Regions from separate parts of the Kitasatospora hibisci genome, predicted to be linked through region 1. Evidence: riboswitches for the same ligand, from Rfam matches in the RefSeq annotation. Region 1 holds a riboswitch; each other region holds the start of a gene.
The links. Region 1 has a riboswitch for S-adenosylmethionine ahead of thrC (threonine synthase). Riboswitches for the same ligand answer to the same signal wherever they lie in the genome.
Positions count from the first base shown of each region.

Region 1 (5,774 bases):
GGGACCTCTTTGGCGACCAGGTTCATGCCGTCGCGGATCGGGTTGACCAGGGCGACGTCGGCCAGCCGATAGGCGGCGAGCGAGCGCGGGAAGTCGTCGTCGACGTGCAGGATCAGGGGCTGCCAGGAGTCCGTGCCGAACTCGGTGTTGATCTCCGCGGCCAGCTCCCGGACCCGCGCGGTGTAGTCGCGGTACTCGGCGAGGTCGGTTCGCGAGGGGTAGGCGAAGGCGATGTGGACGACGCGGTCCTGCCACTCCGGGCGGGTGCGGAGCAGGTGCCGGTACGCCTGGAAGCCGCGGACGATGTTCTTGCTCAGCTCGGTGCGGTCGACCCGGACGACGGCGCGGCGGTCGCCGACGGCCTCGCGCAGCGCGGCGAGCCGTTCCTCGACGTCCGGGCGGTGGGCGCGCTCGCGCAGGAAGTCGGCGTCCGCCCCGAGCCCGTGGACGCCGAGGCGGGTGGTGCGGCCCGCGTGGGTGACGGTGAGGGCCTCCCGGTCGACCTCGGCGCCGAGCACCGCGGCGCAGCACTCGGCGAAGGCGAGTGCCCAGCGGCGGGTGAGGAAGCCGGCCCGGTCGGCGCCGAGGATGCCGGTCAGGACGGCCTCGGCGACGTCGTCGGGCAGCAGCCGGAAGTACTCGGGCGGGGCCCACGGGGTGTGCGAGAAGTGGCCGATCCTCAGGTCCGGCCGGGCGGCGCGGAGCAGGGCGGGGGCCAGCGAGAGGTGGTAGTCCTGCACCAGGACGGCCGCTCCGGGGGCGGCCTCGGCGGCCAGCGCCTCGGCGAACGCGGCGTTGTAGGCGGTGTAGGCCTGCCACTCGGTGCGGAAGCCGGCGTCGAAGGCGGGGGCCGTGGGGGTGGCGTAGAGCAGGTGGTGGACGAACCAGAGGGTCGAGTTGGCCACGCCGTTGTAGGCGCGGGCGAAGGTCTCCGGGTCTATGTCCAGCATCCGGACGGCCTGCCCGCCGACGTCGTGGCCGGCCCGGTCGAGGCGGCCGTCCGGGGCCGCTCGGGCGGCCCGGCGGTCCGCGTCGCCGAGGGCCGCACAGACCCAGACGGCGTCGGGGTCGCCGATCGCGGAGAGCCCGGAGACCAGGCCCCCGCCGCCCCGGCGGAGGTCCAGCGTGCCGTCCTCCGCGGTGCTGAACGACACCGGTCCCCGGTTGGATGCCACCAGGACCGGGGCCGTGCCGGTGCCGGTCGAATTCGAACGCTCGGTCGTGAGATCGCCCATGATGGGTAGGTTGCCGGGGGCCCGGGGCCGCAAACCCCTCAGCACGGCAGGTGGCGGCCCGCGTACTCGGGGACGGTGTGCATCGGGGGCCGCTCCAGGGCCGTGACCGGGTGGGTGTGCGCGGTGAACTCCCTGGTCTCCGGATCGCGGGTGAACTGGGTGAGCAGCGGGTGCACCAGATCGGCGGAGGCCTTGAGCCGGTGCGTCCGGTCGAGCCGTTCGAGTGCCGTGCGGTAGATGGTGGCGGCCATCCGGCCGAGGGCCTGGCCGTCCTGGTGGCGGTGGTGGCGCACCCCGACGTCCACCTGGGCCAGCGCGTCCAGGCCGACGGTCTCCAGCGCGTCGACCAGCAGGCCCAGCTCGACGCCGTAGCCGGTGGGGAAGGGCAGGCGTTCGAGCAGCGAGCGGCGGGCCGCGTACTCGCCGCCGAGCGGCTGGACGAAACCGGCGAGTTCCGGCCAGTGCAGGTTCAGCAGGGGGCGGGCGACCAGCTCCGTGACCCGGCCGCCGCCGGACGGGACCACGGCGGTGTCCCCCGCGGCGGAGTCGCTCGGCGTCACCTCGAGCGGCCGGTCGTACATGGCCTTGACCAGCTGGACGCCGGGGTCGGTGAGCAGCGGCCCGACGATGCCGGAGACGAAGGCCGGGTCGAACTCGCGCAGGTCGGCGTCGATGAAGCAGACGATCTCGCCGCGGGTGACCAGCAGCGAGCGCCAGAGCACCTCGCCCTTGCCGGGGGCGGCGGGGACCCGGGGGAGGATCTCGTCCCGGTGGACCACCCGGGCGCCCGCGGCGGCGGCCGCGGCGGCGGTGCCGTCGGCGGATCCGGAGTCGACCACGACGAGCTCGTCGACCAGCGGCAGGCGCTCCATCAGGTCCCGGCGGACCGTCCGGACGATGTCGCCGACCGTGGCCTCCTCGTCCAGTGCGGGCAGGACGACGCTGACGCTGCCCGCGCGGCCGGCGGCCCGCTTGGCCTCCAGCAGGGTGTGCACCGGACGGTCGGCCGCGCTCCACGAGCGGCGGCGCAGCCAGGACGCCGCCTGCGGGACGAGCTCGGGTGTCGGGTCGGCGGGCACGGGTCTCTCCTCGGCGTGATCGGGTGGAGCGGTCGGGTGGAACGGGCCATCTCGCGTGGCGGACGGTCCCGTTCAAGCCTCACGCCTTCGGATACAGTCTTCGTACAGCGGCCGGACCTTCGCACGCCGGGGTCGCCGCTGAGCAGGACCGACAACTTCACAGAGCTCATCCAGAGGGACTGAGGGAACGGCCCGTTGACGTCCCGGCAACCTTCTCGCGCGGCTGTCGTCACAGGCCCCGGCGGGACAGGTGCCAATTCCGGCCTGTGGCGCAACCGCGCCGCGGGGAAGATGAGGAGAGAGGCCTCCGCCACCATGGCTATCGACACAGCCGCACCCGTCAGCACCGTTGACCTCGGCCCCGCCGCCGCGCTGTCCTGTCGCGAGTGCGGCACCCGCTTCCCGCTGGGCCCCAGCTTCGCCTGCCTGGAGTGCTTCGGGCCGCTGGAGATCGCGTACGACTTCGGGAGCGAGGGCGCCGAGGCGCTGCGGAAGCGGATCGAGTCCGGCCCGGCCTCGATCTGGCGCTACGCCCCGTTGCTGCCGGTGCCGGCCGACGTCGCCGCCAAGCCGAACCTGAACCCGGGCTGGACCCCGCTGGTCAAGGCGGACAACCTGGGCCGCGAGCTCGGCTTCACCGCGCAGCTGCACATCAAGGACGACTCCGGCAACCCGACCCACTCGTTCAAGGACCGCGTGGTCGCCTGCGCGATCGAGGCGGCGCGGGCGTTCGGCTTCACCACGCTCTCCTGCTCGTCGACCGGCAACCTGGCCGGCGCGGTGGGCGCCGCGGCCGCCCGGGCCGGCTTCAAGTCCTGCGTGTTCATCCCGCACGACCTGGAGCAGGGCAAGGTCGTCATGGCCGGTGTGTACGGCGGCGAGCTGGTCGGCATCGAGGGCAACTACGACGACGTGAACCGCTTCTGCTCGGAGCTGATCGGCGACCCGGCCGGCGAGGGCTGGGGCTTCGTCAACGTCAACCTGCGCCCGTACTACGGCGAGGGTTCCAAGACCCTGGCGTACGAGATCTGCGAGCAGCTGGGCTGGCGCCTGCCGGAGCAGATCGTCGTCCCGATCGCCTCCGGCTCCCAGCTGACGAAGATCGACAAGGGGTTGCGGGAGCTGGTCGCGCTCGGCCTGGTCGAGGACCGGCCGTACAAGATCTTCGGCGCCCAGGCCGAGGGCTGTTCGCCGGTGTCGGCGGCGTTCAAGGCCGGCCACGACGTGATCCGCCCGGTCAAGCCGGACACCATCGCCAAGTCGCTGGCGATCGGCAACCCGGCCGACGGTCCGTACGTGCTGGACATCGCCCGGCGCACCGGCGGTGCGGTCGAGGACGTGACGGACGCCGAGGTGGTGGCCGCGATCAAGCTGCTGGCCCGCACCGAGGGCGTCTTCGCCGAGACCGCCGGCGGCGTCACCGTCGGCGTGCTGAAGAAGCTGGTCGAGACCGGACAGCTGGACCCGGCCAAGGAGACCGTCGCGATCAACACCGGCGACGGCCTGAAGACGCTGGACGCCGTCTCCGACGCCGGGATGACCGCCGTCATCCGCCCGACGCTGGCCTCGTTCCGCGACGCCGGCCTCGCCTCCGCCTGACCCACCCCCAGCTAGGAGAAGCCCCCCATGAGCGCCAACGTCCGCATCCCGACCATCCTGCGCACCTACACCGGCGGCGCCGCCGAGGTCAGCGCCGAGGGCACCACCCTGGGCGACGTCATCGCCGACCTCGACCGGAACCACGCCGGGATCGCCGCGCGCATCCTGGACGACACCGGCAGGCTGCGCCGTTTCGTCAACGTCTACGTCAACGACGACGACGTGCGTTTCGCGGAGGGCCTGGCCACCGAGATCAAGGACGGCGCGAGCGTCTCGATCATTCCGGCGGTGGCCGGCGGCTGCTGAGCCGTCCGACCGCCGAGCCGGCCGCCCCGGGACGGAATTCCGACCCGGGGCGGCCGGCCGTATTTTGGCGGGAATATTTACGGTCCCAGTCGGAGTAGAGTGTGGCTCGACCGGGAACGGGGCTCCCCTTCCCCTCGTACCGGTGGTCGAATCCGTCCGCGCCCGCACCGCCGTTCCCCGTCCGGCCGCTGAGACCGGTGGCCGCTCCGCGGCCGTGAAACATGTCAGGCCGATGTCAGAATTCTTGAGGGGATTTGTGTAATTCGTCCGCTATGTCCGGCGCGAATTGCGGCGTTCCTCCCGATTCCGTCGGATCTGCCCCTTGGCGGGCCCGGTGAATTCACGGCGATTGGCTCTGTTGCAGAGGGCGTCGGTCCGGATACATTCAGCCGCGGTCGACGCAATCGCCCGTGAACCGGACGCCGTCCGGTGCTCTCGGCGGGGATTGCGGCGTGCGCGGCTGTGCCCAGGGGGGGTTCCCCGGGCCGGCCTCAACCAGACCCGCACCCGCAGACCCGCGGGCGCGTGAAGGGCCAGCACAGCACTAGGGGAGTTCGGAATGGCTCAGGGCACCGTCAAGTGGTTCAACGCGGAGAAGGGTTACGGCTTCATCGCGGTCGACGGTGGTGCGGACGTCTTCGTCCACTACAGCGCGATCCAGATGGACGGCTACCGCACCCTTGAGGAGGGCCAGCGGGTCGAGTTCGAGATCTCTCAGGGGCAGAAGGGCCCGCAGGCGGACATGGTCCGCGCGGCGGTCTGACCTTTCCGACACCCAGGAGTTCGGCTCGGCCCATCGGCTGGTGCACCTCTTGCTTCGCGGCGCGAGGGGCGGCGCGGGCCCGGCGCGGGGGTGCAGCGCGGCTCGCGGGTTGGCGATTGGGCTTGCACTCGCCTACCGGGAGTGCTAATCATTGGCGTTAGCACTCACAGCGTGAGAGTGACAGCGGACCGGGTCGGTGAGGCCCCCGGGAGCGGTAGGGGAAAGGACCCCCGCACACCAGGGCCGTCCGTCGCGGGCACCCCTTGGTCCGAGCAGTCGACCGTGTCCCGGAGGACCACTTCTGATGGCCAAGATCATCGCCTTTGATGAGGAAGCTCGCCGCGGCCTTGAGCGTGGCATGAACCAGCTCGCCGACGCAGTGAAGGTCACGCTCGGCCCCAAGGGTCGCAACGTCGTGCTGGAGAAGAAGTGGGGCGCCCCCACGATCACCAACGACGGTGTCTCCATCGCCAAGGAGATCGAGCTCGAGGACCCCTACGAGAAGATCGGCGCGGAGCTCGTCAAGGAGGTCGCCAAGAAGACCGACGACGTCGCGGGTGACGGCACCACCACCGCCACCGTCCTGGCCCAGGCGCTCGTCCGCGAGGGTCTGCGCAACGTCGCCGCCGGCGCCAACCCGATGGCCCTGAAGCGCGGCATCGAGAAGGCCGTCGCCGCCGTCTCCGACCAGCTGCTGGCCCAGGCCAAGGACGTGGAGACCAAGGAGCAGATCGCCTCCACCGCCTCCATCTCCGCCGCCGACACCCAGATCGGCGAGCTCATCGCCGAGGC
Region 1 is NZ_CP171642.1:3,667,467-3,673,240, reverse strand. It holds gene ACF9IK_RS15610 (alpha,alpha-trehalose-phosphate synthase (UDP-forming)) at 1-1,235, opposite strand, end outside; gene ACF9IK_RS15605 (glucosyl-3-phosphoglycerate synthase) at 1,274-2,314, opposite strand; SAM riboswitch class I at 2,478-2,612, shown strand; gene thrC (threonine synthase) at 2,630-3,913, shown strand; gene ACF9IK_RS15595 (MoaD/ThiS family protein) at 3,941-4,219, shown strand; gene ACF9IK_RS15590 (cold-shock protein) at 4,779-4,982, shown strand; gene groL (chaperonin GroEL) at 5,287-5,774, shown strand, end outside.

Region 2 (5,774 bases), 2.2 Mb from region 1:
GATCTGGTCGACTGGTGGGTGCACCCGGCGGCCGGTCTGGCCGGCACGAGGCTGCCTCTCTAGGGCTGCGCGCGCGGTCGGTCGGTGGGAGCGTCGGCACCGGACGAAGCGGCCCGTCGCCGGTGAGGGCGGGGCCGTGCGCCGGTGGCCAGCGACCTGATCAGCTGGTTACTTGATCAGGTAGATGGTCGCGAACAGGCCGATCCACACGACGTCGACGAAGTGCCAGTAGTACGACACCACGATCGCGGCGGTGGCCTGCTCGTGCGTGAACCGCTTGGCTGCGTACGTCCGTCCCAGGACCAGCAGGAAGGCGATCAGACCACCCGTCACGTGCAGACCGTGGAAGCCGGTGGTCAGGTAGAACACCGTGCCGTACGGGTCGGAGGACAGCGAGAGGCCGTCCTTCTTGACCAGCTCGGTGTACTCGAAGACCTGGCCGCCGATGAAGATCGCGCCCATCACGAAGGTGATGACGAACCACGAGCGGAGCTTCTTCACGTCCCCGCGCTCGGCGGCGAAGACGCCGAGCTGGCAGGTCAGCGAGGAGAGCACCAGGATCGTGGTGTTGACCGAGGAGAAGGGCACGTTGAGGGCGTGCGCCTTCTCGGTCCAGAACTCGGCTCCCTTGACGGAGCGGAGCGTGAAGTACATCGCGAAGAGGGCCGCGAAGAACATCAACTCGGAACTGAGCCAGACGATCGTTCCGACGCTGACCATGTTCGGCCGGTTGACCGATCCGTGCGCGTGCCCGGTTTCTACTGCTGTTGCTGTCGCCACGACGGACATTATGTCGGTCCCTTATTCCGTCTTCACGCCGGGGGGTCTCCCTCGGAGTGTCCGGTGCGTGCGGTATGCCCCGGTGGCGCCGGGCGGGGCTTCCGGACGGCGGCTGAGCAGCGGCGTGTCCCTTTTCTGACGGTTCTTCGCGGGCCCCTTCGACCCCCTTGCCCAGCGTGTCGCTGCACCGCTGCGAGGGGCCCGGGAAGTAAGGGGAGCGGCCCCGCAGTCGGCCGTACGGGTGGACTGCGTGCGCGGGGGTGACGGGCCGTCCTCCGGGAGGGTGAGCCGGGGGCGCGGCGGCTTGAGGGGGATCGTGCGGGACGGCCTCGGCGGGGGGTGATCGGGAGTAGCATCCGGAGTGAGGTGAACGTGGTCCGGATCACACGTGAGGGAGCAGGGCCCATGGCGTACAAGTCCGACGAGAGGCTGACCGTCCTCGTCTACAGCCACGACCGCAACACCCGCGAGCAGGTGCTGACGGCCCTCGGCCGCCGGCCCGCCGAGGACCTTCCGGAGCTGGACCACCTGGAGTGCGCGACGCACCCCGCAGTGCTGAAGGCGCTGGAGAAGGGGGGCGTCGACCTCTGCGTGCTGGACGGCGAGGCGGTGCCGGCGGGCGGGCTGGGGCTCGGGCGGCAGCTGAAGGACGAGATCTACGGCTGCCCGCCGGTACTGGTGCTGATCGGCCGGCCGCAGGACACCTGGCTGGCCGCCTGGAGCCGGGCCGACGCCGCGATCTCCCGGCCGGTGGACCCGGTGGCGCTCGCGGAGGCCGCCGCCACGCTGCTGCGGGCCCGGGTGGCCAAGCGGGCGCCTGCCGTCCGCTAGGCCGCGCCCCGCGGGCGCCGTCTCAGTACGAGAGAAGAAGTCCGGCGGCGGGACCTCGGCGTCCCGCCGCTCGATAGGCTGGCTCCATCCGTACGGACATCCCTTTCCGGGAACCGACAACAGCTGGAGTCAGCCATGGTGAACGTGAACCCTGCGAACGGCGGCAACGACCCCGTGCAGGTGGTCCGCACCTGGCCCGACGTCCTGTCGGCACTGCTCAGGGGTGAGGACCTCGACCGCTCCGCCTCCTCCTGGGCGATGGACCGGATCATGAGCGGCGAGGCCTCCCCGGCCCAGGTGGCCGGCTTCATGGTGGCGCTCCGCTCCAAGGGCGAGACGGTGGAAGAGGTCACCGGCCTGGTGGACGCGATGTACGCGCACGCCGAGCCCCTCAGCATCCCCGGCCCGGCGGTGGACATCGTGGGCACCGGCGGCGACCGGGCCAAGACGGTGAACATCTCCACCATGTCCGCGATCGTCGCCGCCGCGGCCGGCGCCAAGGTGGTCAAGCACGGCAACCGGGCGGCGAGCTCCGCCAGCGGCTCCTCGGACGTCCTGGAGAAGCTCGGCATCAGCCTCGACCTGTCCGCCCGGCGGGTGGCCGAGGTGGCCGAGGAGGTCGGCCTCACCTTCTGCTCCGCGGCGCGCTTCCACCCGTCGATGCGGCACGCCGCGACCGCCCGGCGCGACCTCGGCGTTCCGACCGCGTTCAACATCCTCGGCCCGCTGACCAACCCGGCGCGGGTGACCGCGCACGCGGTCGGCTGCTTCGACACCCGGCTGGCCGGGCTGATCGCCGGCGTGCTGGCCGGGCGCGGCGCCCGCGCGCTGGTCTTCCGCGGCGACGACGGCCTGGACGAACTGACCATCACCACCACCTCGCGGGTCTGGGTCGTCCGCGACGGCGAGGTCACCGAGACCACCTTCGACCCGCGTGCGGTCGGCATCGAGCCGGTCGGCATCGAGGCGCTGCGCGGCGGCGACCCGGCGTACAACGCGGATGTGGCCCGCCGGCTGCTGGCGGGCGAGCACGGGCCGGTCCGGGACGCCGTCCTGCTGAACACGGCCTCGGCCCTGGTGGCGCTCGACCTCACCGACGCGCCGCTCGCCGAGCAGCTCGCGGCGGGCATGGCGCGGGCCGCCCGGGCGATCGACTCCGGCGCCGCACAGGATCTGCTGAAGCGCTGGGCGGAGGCCACCAGCAAGGCGTGAGAAGGCAGTCGGGGCCCGCGGGGAGGCGTTCCCGCGGGCCCCTCGCGCTGTCCGGATGGCGGAATGCCGTTTGACCGCCCCGGCGGGCGCGACCTAGAGTCCTGGCCAGGTCATGAGTGACAGCGCGAAGCCCCAGCTTGCTGTCCGGCAACCCTCCGTCCGTGGCGGGGTGCCCTGGGTGAGGACCGGGCTCCGTGGCGATCCGTCCGCGGGGCAAGCGCGGACGCCGGACGGCATGCACCCCGGGGTCCTCACCCCGTGAAGGAGTGCACCCGTGTCCCTCGTCTCCACCGAACTCCGTGCCCCGCTCGCCGTCCTCGGCCGCGACGTGCAGGTCCCGCTCGCCGACGGTGCGAAGGTCGAGTACGCCGCGCTCGACTACGCCGCCAGCTCCCCGGCGCTGCAGCGGGTCTGGGACGACGTCGCCGCCTACGCTCCCTACTACGGCAGCGTGCACCGCGGCGCCGGCTACCTCTCCCAGCTCTCCACCGACCTGTTCGAGCAGAGCCGCCGCACCGTCGCCGAGTTCCTGGACCTGCGCGAGGGCGACCAGGTGGTCTTCACCCGGGCCACCACCGACTCGCTCAACCTGCTGGCCGGTGCCGTTCCGGCGGGTACCCGGGTCTTCGCCTTCGAGACCGAGCACCATGCCTCACTGCTGCCGTGGGCCCACGCCGGGCTGGCCGTCACCTACCTGCGAGCCCCTCGCTCGCGGGCCGAGGCGGTCGCCGCCCTGGACACCGCGCTGGCCGCGGCGCCCGAGGGGCCCAAGCTGCTCTGCGTCACCGGGGCCTCGAACGTCACCGGCGAGCTCTGGCCGGTCGCCGAGCTGACCCGGACCGCCCACCGGTACGGCGCCCGGGTGGTGCTGGACGCCGCCCAGCTCGCCCCGCACCACCGGGTCTCGGTCCGGGAGCTGGACGTGGACTGGATCGCCTTCTCCGGCCACAAGATCTACGCGCCGTTCGGTGCCGGGGTGCTGGCCGGCCGCGCCGACTGGCTGGACGCGGCCGAGCCCTACCTGGCCGGCGGCGGCGCGACCCGGACGGTCGCCCGGGAGACCGACGGCTCGGTCGCCGTGCAGTGGCACACCGGCCCGGCCCGGCACGAGGCCGGCTCGCCGAACGTGATCGGCGCCTACGCCATCGCCTCTGCCTGCCGGGCGCTCGCCGAGGCGGGCTGGGACGCGCTGGAGGCCCGCGAGCAGCAGCTGGTCGCCCGGCTCACGGCAGGCCTGGCCGGGATCCCGCAGGTGAAGGTGCTGAACCTGTTCGGCGCCGACTCCGCCCGGGTGGGCGTCCTCTCCTTCGTCGTCGAGGGCTGGAACAGCTCGCACTTCTCGGCCGCGCTCTCCGCCGAGTACGGCATCGGGGTGCGCGACGGCCTCTTCTGTGCGCACCCGCTGGTGCGCACGCTGCTCGGCGACGAGGACGTGGCACCGTCGGAGTGCGGTGCCCCCGAGCCGTCGCTGCCGGGTGAGCGGAGCCTGAACGCGATCCGGGTCAGCTTCGGCGCCGGTACCCCGGACGAGCACGTCGAGCGGTTCCTGGCCGCCGTCCGCGAGCTGGTCACGGACGGCGCGGCGTGGACCTACCGCAACGAGGGCGGCCGCTGCGTCGCGTCGGTGCAGGTCGACCGGGGCCGGCGCGCGGGCTGAGCCGGCCCTGAGCGGCACGGGCGGGGACTACTCGTCCAGGCCGAGCGCGAAGGCGGCCTCCAGGTCGTGCTGGGAGTACGTGCGGAAGGCGATCTGGGTCTCGGTGTGGGCCACGCCCGGGACCTTGTTCAGCCGGCCGGGGATGACCTCGGCCAGGTCGTCGTGGCGGCGCACCCGCACCATCGCCACCAGGTCGTAGCCGCCCGTGACCGAGTAGACCTCGCTGACGCCCTCGATGGCCGCGATCGCCTCGGCGATCTCCGGGATGCGGTCGACGCTGGTCTTGATCAGGACGATGGCGGTGATCACTGTTCCGGCTCCTTTGTGAGGTGCCGCCAGGGTATCGGGCGTCAGCCAGGGCGTCGCGGGAGACGGGTGGCGAGCGTGCAGGCGTAGAGGAAGCCGGCCGCGAAGCCGATCACGTGCACCAGGTAGGCCACCCTCCCCCAGTCCGGCGGTTGGGAGGTGCCCGCGGACCCGGCCGCGTTCACCGACCACCACTGGAGAACGAACCAGAGCCCGAGCACCACCCAGGCCGGGAACCGCAGCGGCAGGAAGAGCAGCAGCGGGACGAGCGTGGTGACCCGGGCCCGCGGGTTCAGCCGCAGGTAGGCGCCGAGCACGGCCGAGATCGCCCCCGAGGCACCGATCAGGACCCGGGTGGAGTCCGGCGCGTGCGCCTCGGCCAGCGCGAACCCGTACGTCGCCAGCGAGCCGGCCGCCAGGTAGAAGAGGGCGAACCGGGTCCGGCCGACCCGCTCCTCGACGGTGGGGCCGAAGACGTAGAGGAAGAGCAGGTTGCCCAGCAGGTGCAGCCAGCCGGCGTGCAGGAAGAGCGCGCTGAGCACCGAGAGCGCCGGGTGCTTGCCCGGCGTCGGGGCGGCCGGGCAGCCGGGCACCGGGTCGGGGGCCTGCGCCAGCTGTTCGGCGGTCAGCGGCCGGCCGGCCAGCAGTTCGGCGGGGACGGCTCCCCAGCGCTGCTCGTACCGCTGCTCGGCGCAGACCCGGGCCTGCCCGCGGCCGTACAGGGGGTTGATGCCGGCCGCCGGGCCGAGCAGGAAGACCAGGACGTTGAGTGCGATCAGGGCGTAACTGACGGCCGGGACCGCCGCGGCCGGGCGACCGCCCCGCGCACCGGTGTGGTCGAGGACCGGGATCGCCATGCGGCCAAGCATCCCTCCGCCGGGCACCGGTGACACCGGGCGTGCGGCAGGTGGGCTAACTGCGGAACGCCCTGACCGGTGGCCGCGGTGGTCGCCCCAGGCAATAGGCTTGGGGCGGGCATTCCCGCCTC
Region 2 is NZ_CP171642.1:5,914,368-5,920,141, forward strand. It holds gene ctaE (aa3-type cytochrome oxidase subunit III) at 169-789, opposite strand; gene ACF9IK_RS25905 (hypothetical protein) at 1,186-1,611, shown strand; gene trpD (anthranilate phosphoribosyltransferase) at 1,747-2,823, shown strand; SAM riboswitch class IV at 2,932-3,049, shown strand; gene ACF9IK_RS25915 (aminotransferase class V-fold PLP-dependent enzyme) at 3,098-4,480, shown strand; gene ACF9IK_RS25920 (Lrp/AsnC ligand binding domain-containing protein) at 4,508-4,789, opposite strand; gene ACF9IK_RS25925 (rhomboid family intramembrane serine protease) at 4,831-5,643, opposite strand.
Region 2: another riboswitch for S-adenosylmethionine. It lies ahead of ACF9IK_RS25915 (aminotransferase class V-fold PLP-dependent enzyme); the one in region 1 lies ahead of thrC (threonine synthase).

Region 3 (5,774 bases), 2.5 Mb from region 1:
AGGTTCTTCGCGTTGCGTCGAATTAAGCCACATGCTCCGCTGCTTGTGCGGGCCCCCGTCAATTCCTTTGAGTTTTAGCCTTGCGGCCGTACTCCCCAGGCGGGGAACTTAATGCGTTAGCTGCGGCACCGACGACGTGGAATGTCGCCAACACCTAGTTCCCAACGTTTACGGCGTGGACTACCAGGGTATCTAATCCTGTTCGCTCCCCACGCTTTCGCTCCTCAGCGTCAGTAATGGCCCAGAGATCCGCCTTCGCCACCGGTGTTCCTCCTGATATCTGCGCATTTCACCGCTACACCAGGAATTCCGATCTCCCCTACCACACTCTAGCCTGCCCGTATCGAATGCAGACCCGGGGTTAAGCCCCGGGCTTTCACATCCGACGCGACAGGCCGCCTACGAGCTCTTTACGCCCAATAATTCCGGACAACGCTCGCACCCTACGTATTACCGCGGCTGCTGGCACGTAGTTAGCCGGTGCTTCTTCTGCAGGTACCGTCACTTGCGCTTCTTCCCTGCTGAAAGAGGTTTACAACCCGAAGGCCGTCATCCCTCACGCGGCGTCGCTGCATCAGGCTTTCGCCCATTGTGCAATATTCCCCACTGCTGCCTCCCGTAGGAGTCTGGGCCGTGTCTCAGTCCCAGTGTGGCCGGTCGCCCTCTCAGGCCGGCTACCCGTCGTCGCCTTGGTAGGCCATTACCCCACCAACAAGCTGATAGGCCGCGGGCTCATCCTGCACCGCCGGAGCTTTCCACCAACCCCCATGCGGAGGAAGGTCATATCCGGTATTAGACCCCGTTTCCAGGGCTTGTCCCAGAGTGCAGGGCAGATTGCCCACGTGTTACTCACCCGTTCGCCACTGATCCACCCCGAAGGGCTTCACCGTTCGACTTGCATGTGTTAAGCACGCCGCCAGCGTTCGTCCTGAGCCAGGATCAAACTCTCCGTGAATGCTTGCCCGTAATCGGGCGAAACACCCGCGTTGAGCGGCACGGCAACCACCGGAATAGGGCGGCCCCGCGCACTGCGTCCTCGCTAGTGTTATTTCAAAAGGAATCTCCAACCCCGGATGATCCGAGGCCGGGGATGTCAACATATCTGGCGTTGACTTTTGGCACGCTGTTGAGTTCTCAAGGAACGGACACTTCCTTCAGGCGGCTCTCACACCGGCCCTCCGGGCGCTTCGTTCTTTCGTGTTTCCAGCTTATCAGACGATTTCCGCTCCGTTTTCCGGGGCTTCGTTCATCCAACTCACCGCGTCTTCTGCGGCTGTTCGCCCCGTCCGACGTTCCAAACTCTAGCCGACCCCCGCCCCGAAAGGCGAATCCGGCCGCAATCCCCATAAACGCACACACCGAATAGACCCCGACCCGAACAGGAGCGCGACAAGACGCGACCCGGCCCCGGAAGGGAAGGAATGGTGTTTCAAGGGATCGGCCGCCCCGGGACCGTCCGCGCCATTGCGTGTCCGGTGCTCCCTGCCGAGCGACTGGGCGAGATTACTCCTACTCGGCGCAGGAGACAAACCGCCCGTCCCACCGCTCGGCAAGGAGCTGCGTCGCGACGAGGATGCCGGCCGATCAGGAGTGGCTCAGGGCTTCGGTGAGGCGGGCGGCCGCCTCGACGACGGCCTGGGAGAGGTGAGCGCCGGGGTGGCGGGTGAGCCGTTCGATCGGGCCGGAGACCGAGACGGCGGCCACGACCCGGTTGGACGGGCCGCGGACGGGTGCGGAGACGGAGGCGACCCCGAGCTCGCGCTCACCGATGGACTGGGCCCAGCCGCGGCGCCGTACACCGCTGAGGGCGGTCGCGGTGAAACGGGCGCCCTGCAGGCCGCGGTGCAGGCGCTCGGGCTCCTCCCAGGCGAGCAGGATCTGGGCCGCGGATCCGACCTTCATGGGGAGGGTGACTCCAACGGGGACGGTGTCGCGCAGCCCTGAGAGGCGCTCGACGGCGGCCACGCAGATCCGGATCTCGCCCTGTCGGCGGTAGAGCTGGGCGCTCTCGCCGGTGACGTCGCGCAGGTGGGTGAGGACCGGTCCGGCGGCCGCCAGCAGGCGGTCCTCGCCGGCGGCCGCCGAGAGCTCGGTGAGTCGCGGGCCGAGCATGAACCGGCCCTGCATGTCCCGCGCGACCAGTCGGTGCTGTTCGAGTGCGACGGCGAGCCGGTGGGCGGTGGGACGTGCCAGGCCGGTGGCGGTGACGAGTCCGGCCAGGGTGGCGGGACCGGCCTCCAGGGTGCCGAGGATCGAGGTGACCTTGTCGAGCACGCCGACGCCGCTCGTGTTCTCCATGGATGGGTACTCCGTCTCAGATCCCGCGAGCAGCAGCAGGGCTTCACTCGCGGACGCCCCCCGTGGGGAGCGGGGGTGGTCAGCGAGGGCAGGCCGGAGAAGTCGGCCGATTGCCTGCGCCGGGCACGAGACGGGTACGCGGAAGGGCCGGGGCGGGAAGCGCCCGGGCGAAGGACAGCACAGAGAGCACCGTGTCTCCTCATCTTTCCCGCGCCACATTGGCGACAGGCCGGAGTTGGCACTGATCCCGGACGGCGCGGCGCGTACTTCGGACGCCGAGTCGACCGGGGAGTTGCCGGGGCTTCGTAGGGCCGGTCCCTCCACCCCTCTGGATGATTCGCCAAGCACCATACAAGATTTCCCGGGCGACCCGCCAAGGGGGCCTGTCGCCTCTCACCGGCGACGGGCCGCTCCTCCCGGCCGGGGCAGGCAGGAGCGGCCCGTCGCGGTGCCGGCGCCACCGAGCCGGCTGCCGGGCCGGCTACCGGGCGGTGAGGTACATGCCGGTGGAGTCGCGGCCGGCCGTGTTGCGGCAGGACCAGTTGCCGCTCCCCTTGGCGTCCAGCAGGGTCAGGCAGCGCCCGAGGGCCTGCTGGCCGTAGTAGTTGGGGTGGAACGACTCCTCGATGGTGCCCTGGACGGTGACGCCGAAGTCGAGGAAGCGGGCCCACTCGCTCCCGGTCGCGGTGGGCGGGCTGCTGGGCGTGGCCAGGCGGGTCGCGGTGGAGCAGACCTCACGACCCTGGAGCATGTCCCGGAGGTCGAGGAACTGCACGCCCTTCGCGGCGGCGACGCGCGCGAGCCGGTCGGAGATCTGCGGGACCAGACGGTCCCGGGCCCAGTCGGCGTCCTGGTTCCAGAACGGGCAGCCGCCGGTGCTGGTCCGGCTCCAGCCGCTCTCGGGGTAGCGGTTCTCGGAGCTGCGCGGAATCGGGGACGGGTACGACTGGAGGACGATCCGGTAGCTGTCGGGGGCCTGGCCGGCCTGGGTCATGACGGCACGGATCTCGTCGATCGACTTGGCGACGCCGGCCATGGCCCCGGCCATCCGGGAGTCGACGGCCTCCTGCTGGTCGTCGTGGCAGTAGGAGTTCCAGATCTCGTAGTCCTCGACGCAGGAGACGATGACGTCGGCGAAGCCGAGGTCGTTGCCGCCTATCGAGAGTGAGATGAGCTTGACGTTGTAGTCGCGGGCGACCTGGGCGAGCTGGTCGGCCTGCGGGGCCTCGCCCTTGTAGGACTGCCCGCCGCTGGCCGCACGGGGGATGTTCACGGAGGTGGCGCCCGAGCAGGCCAGGTTGATCTGGTACTGCGCGGTGGTGGGGGCGCGGCGGATCTCGGCGACGTCCGAGCGGTCGCAGCCGTTGCCGGCGCTGGCCCCGTAGACCCGGGACGGGTCGTAGGCGCTGCCTGTCCAGGCCCGGTCGGTTCCGGCGCGGCTCGTGGAGGTGGTGAGGCTGTTGCCCTTCCAGCGACCGGCTTCGCCGGAGATGTAGCTGTCGCCCATGGCGACGGCGGCCGTGGGGTTGGCGGCCGTACTGCTCACGGCGGCGGGACTCGGGGCGGCGGGACTGCCCGCCGTGGGACCGTCGGCCCGTGCCGGGGTGGCGGCGAGGGCCAGTGGCAGGGCCAGCGCGGCCACGGTCAGTGGCGCGAGGAGGCGGGAGGTGCGGCGGCGCGTGTGCACAGCGGCTCCAGAGGTGTGTCCCGGGCACTGGGGTGGTCCCGGGAGTGAGGGTGGGGGTGACTCCGCCGGCCCGCTGGGCGTGCCGCCGCACTGTTGTGCGGGGCGCGCGTGGGGGCTGGGCTCGGTTCGTGGGCCGGCGTGTCGCAGCAAGCTTCGGGGCAGTGGGCCGGTGCGCGACAGCGTGGAACCACGTGCTCGCCCCCGCCCGACCGGTCGCGTACAACCACGCGACCGGTCGGGCCGGTGCACCGCGGCGCCGGGGGCGGTGGCCCCCGGGGCGGGGCCCGGAGGCGGTGGCCGGGGGTTCAGCGGGGGGCGGCCCGAAGGCCGAAGGCCCAGGCCGCGATCTGGAGCCGGGAGCTGACGTGGAGCTTGGTCATGACGCGCTGGACGTGGCCCTCGACGGTCCGCGGAGACAGGACCAGCCGGGCGGCGATCTGCTTGTCCGTCAGCCCCTCGGTCAGGAGGTCGACGACCTGCTGTTCCCGGGCGGTCAAGGGCGAACGGCCGGGCGCGACCTCGGCGGGCGGGGCCGGCTCCCGGTCCAGGGCGAAGGCGACCGCCTGCGCCAGGGACATCTCGGCGCCGGTTCGCTCGGCCCCCGCCAGCTGCTCCTCGGCGAGGTGCCGGCGCAGGAGAGTGCGGCAGGCGTCGCGGTGGTTCAGGAGGCGGCCGAGCGCGCGGGGCACGACGCCGATCCGCTCCCACACCGCCTGGGCCGCCCCCAGCAGCACGGCGCCGTCGCCGGCCGAGCCGGCCTGCGCGGCGGTCCAGGCGAGAACCTCCAGGGTCTGGGCCGTGGCGAAGAGGTTGTGTCCGGGTTCCTCCACCCGCAGGGCGTCCTTCAGCGCGGCGCGGGCGCCGTCGAGATCGGCCACGAGCCAGCGCTGCAGCCCGATGACCCACAGGGCGTACCGGCGGGACCACTGGGCGTGGTGGGTGTCGCAGAGCGCCAGGCCCCGGTCCGCGTAGTGGCGGGCGCGGGGGTCCGCGGCCAGGGTGCAGGCGACGGCCAGCAGGAAGAGTGTGGTCCACTGCGCTCCCGGGTCGCCCGTCGCGGTGTGGTGGTCGAGGGCGCGGTGCAGGAGCTCGACGGCCTGGGCGAAGTCGTCCCGGAACAGCGCGCTCAGGCCGGCGAGCTGGTCGGCGAGGGCGTGGGTGGGGCCGTGGTCGACGCGGTCGGCGATGGCCCGGCACTCGGCGAGGCGCACGGCGGCGGTCGGGGCGTCGCCGCGCAGGAGGGCGAGCCAGCCGTCGGCCCAGAGGGCCTTGGCCCTGGCGGGGGTCGGCGTGGTGCCGAGGACGAGGGTGCGGTCGAGCCAGTGCCGTTCCTCCTCCAGACAGCCGTGCCCGAACCGGTGGCTCCAGAGGGCGGCGACGAGTTCGAGCGCCCCCTGGGCCTCGGTGGGTGAGGTGAGGCCGAACTCGACGGCGGAGCGGATGTTGGCGTGGTCCTGGCGCAGACGGGCGAACCAGGCGCTCTGCCGGGGGCTGAACCAGTCGGCTTCGGCGCGGGCGGCGAGGTCGCGGTAGTGGTCGCGGTGGCGCCGCCGGGTGTCCGCCTCGCGTCCTTGCTCGCGCAGCCGGGCGAGGCCGTAGTGGCGGAGTGTCTCCAGCATCCGGTAGCGGGGCTCCCCGGAGTGCTGTTCGCGCGTCAGGACGGACTTGTCCATGAGTGCGGCGAGTGTGCGGAGCACCGCGTGGCGCGGCAGGTCCTCGCCGTGGCAGACCGCCTCGGCCGCGGCGAGGTCGAAGCCGCCGCGGAAGACGGACAGGGCGGTCCACAGGT
Region 3 is NZ_CP171642.1:1,180,745-1,186,518, forward strand. It holds rRNA gene ACF9IK_RS05110 (16S ribosomal RNA) at 1-955, opposite strand, end outside; gene ACF9IK_RS05115 (IclR family transcriptional regulator) at 1,585-2,298, opposite strand; SAM riboswitch class I at 2,495-2,637, opposite strand; gene ACF9IK_RS05120 (GDSL-type esterase/lipase family protein) at 2,780-3,985, opposite strand; gene ACF9IK_RS05125 (ATP-binding protein) at 4,291-5,774, opposite strand, start outside.
Region 3: another riboswitch for S-adenosylmethionine. It lies ahead of ACF9IK_RS05115 (IclR family transcriptional regulator); the one in region 1 lies ahead of thrC (threonine synthase).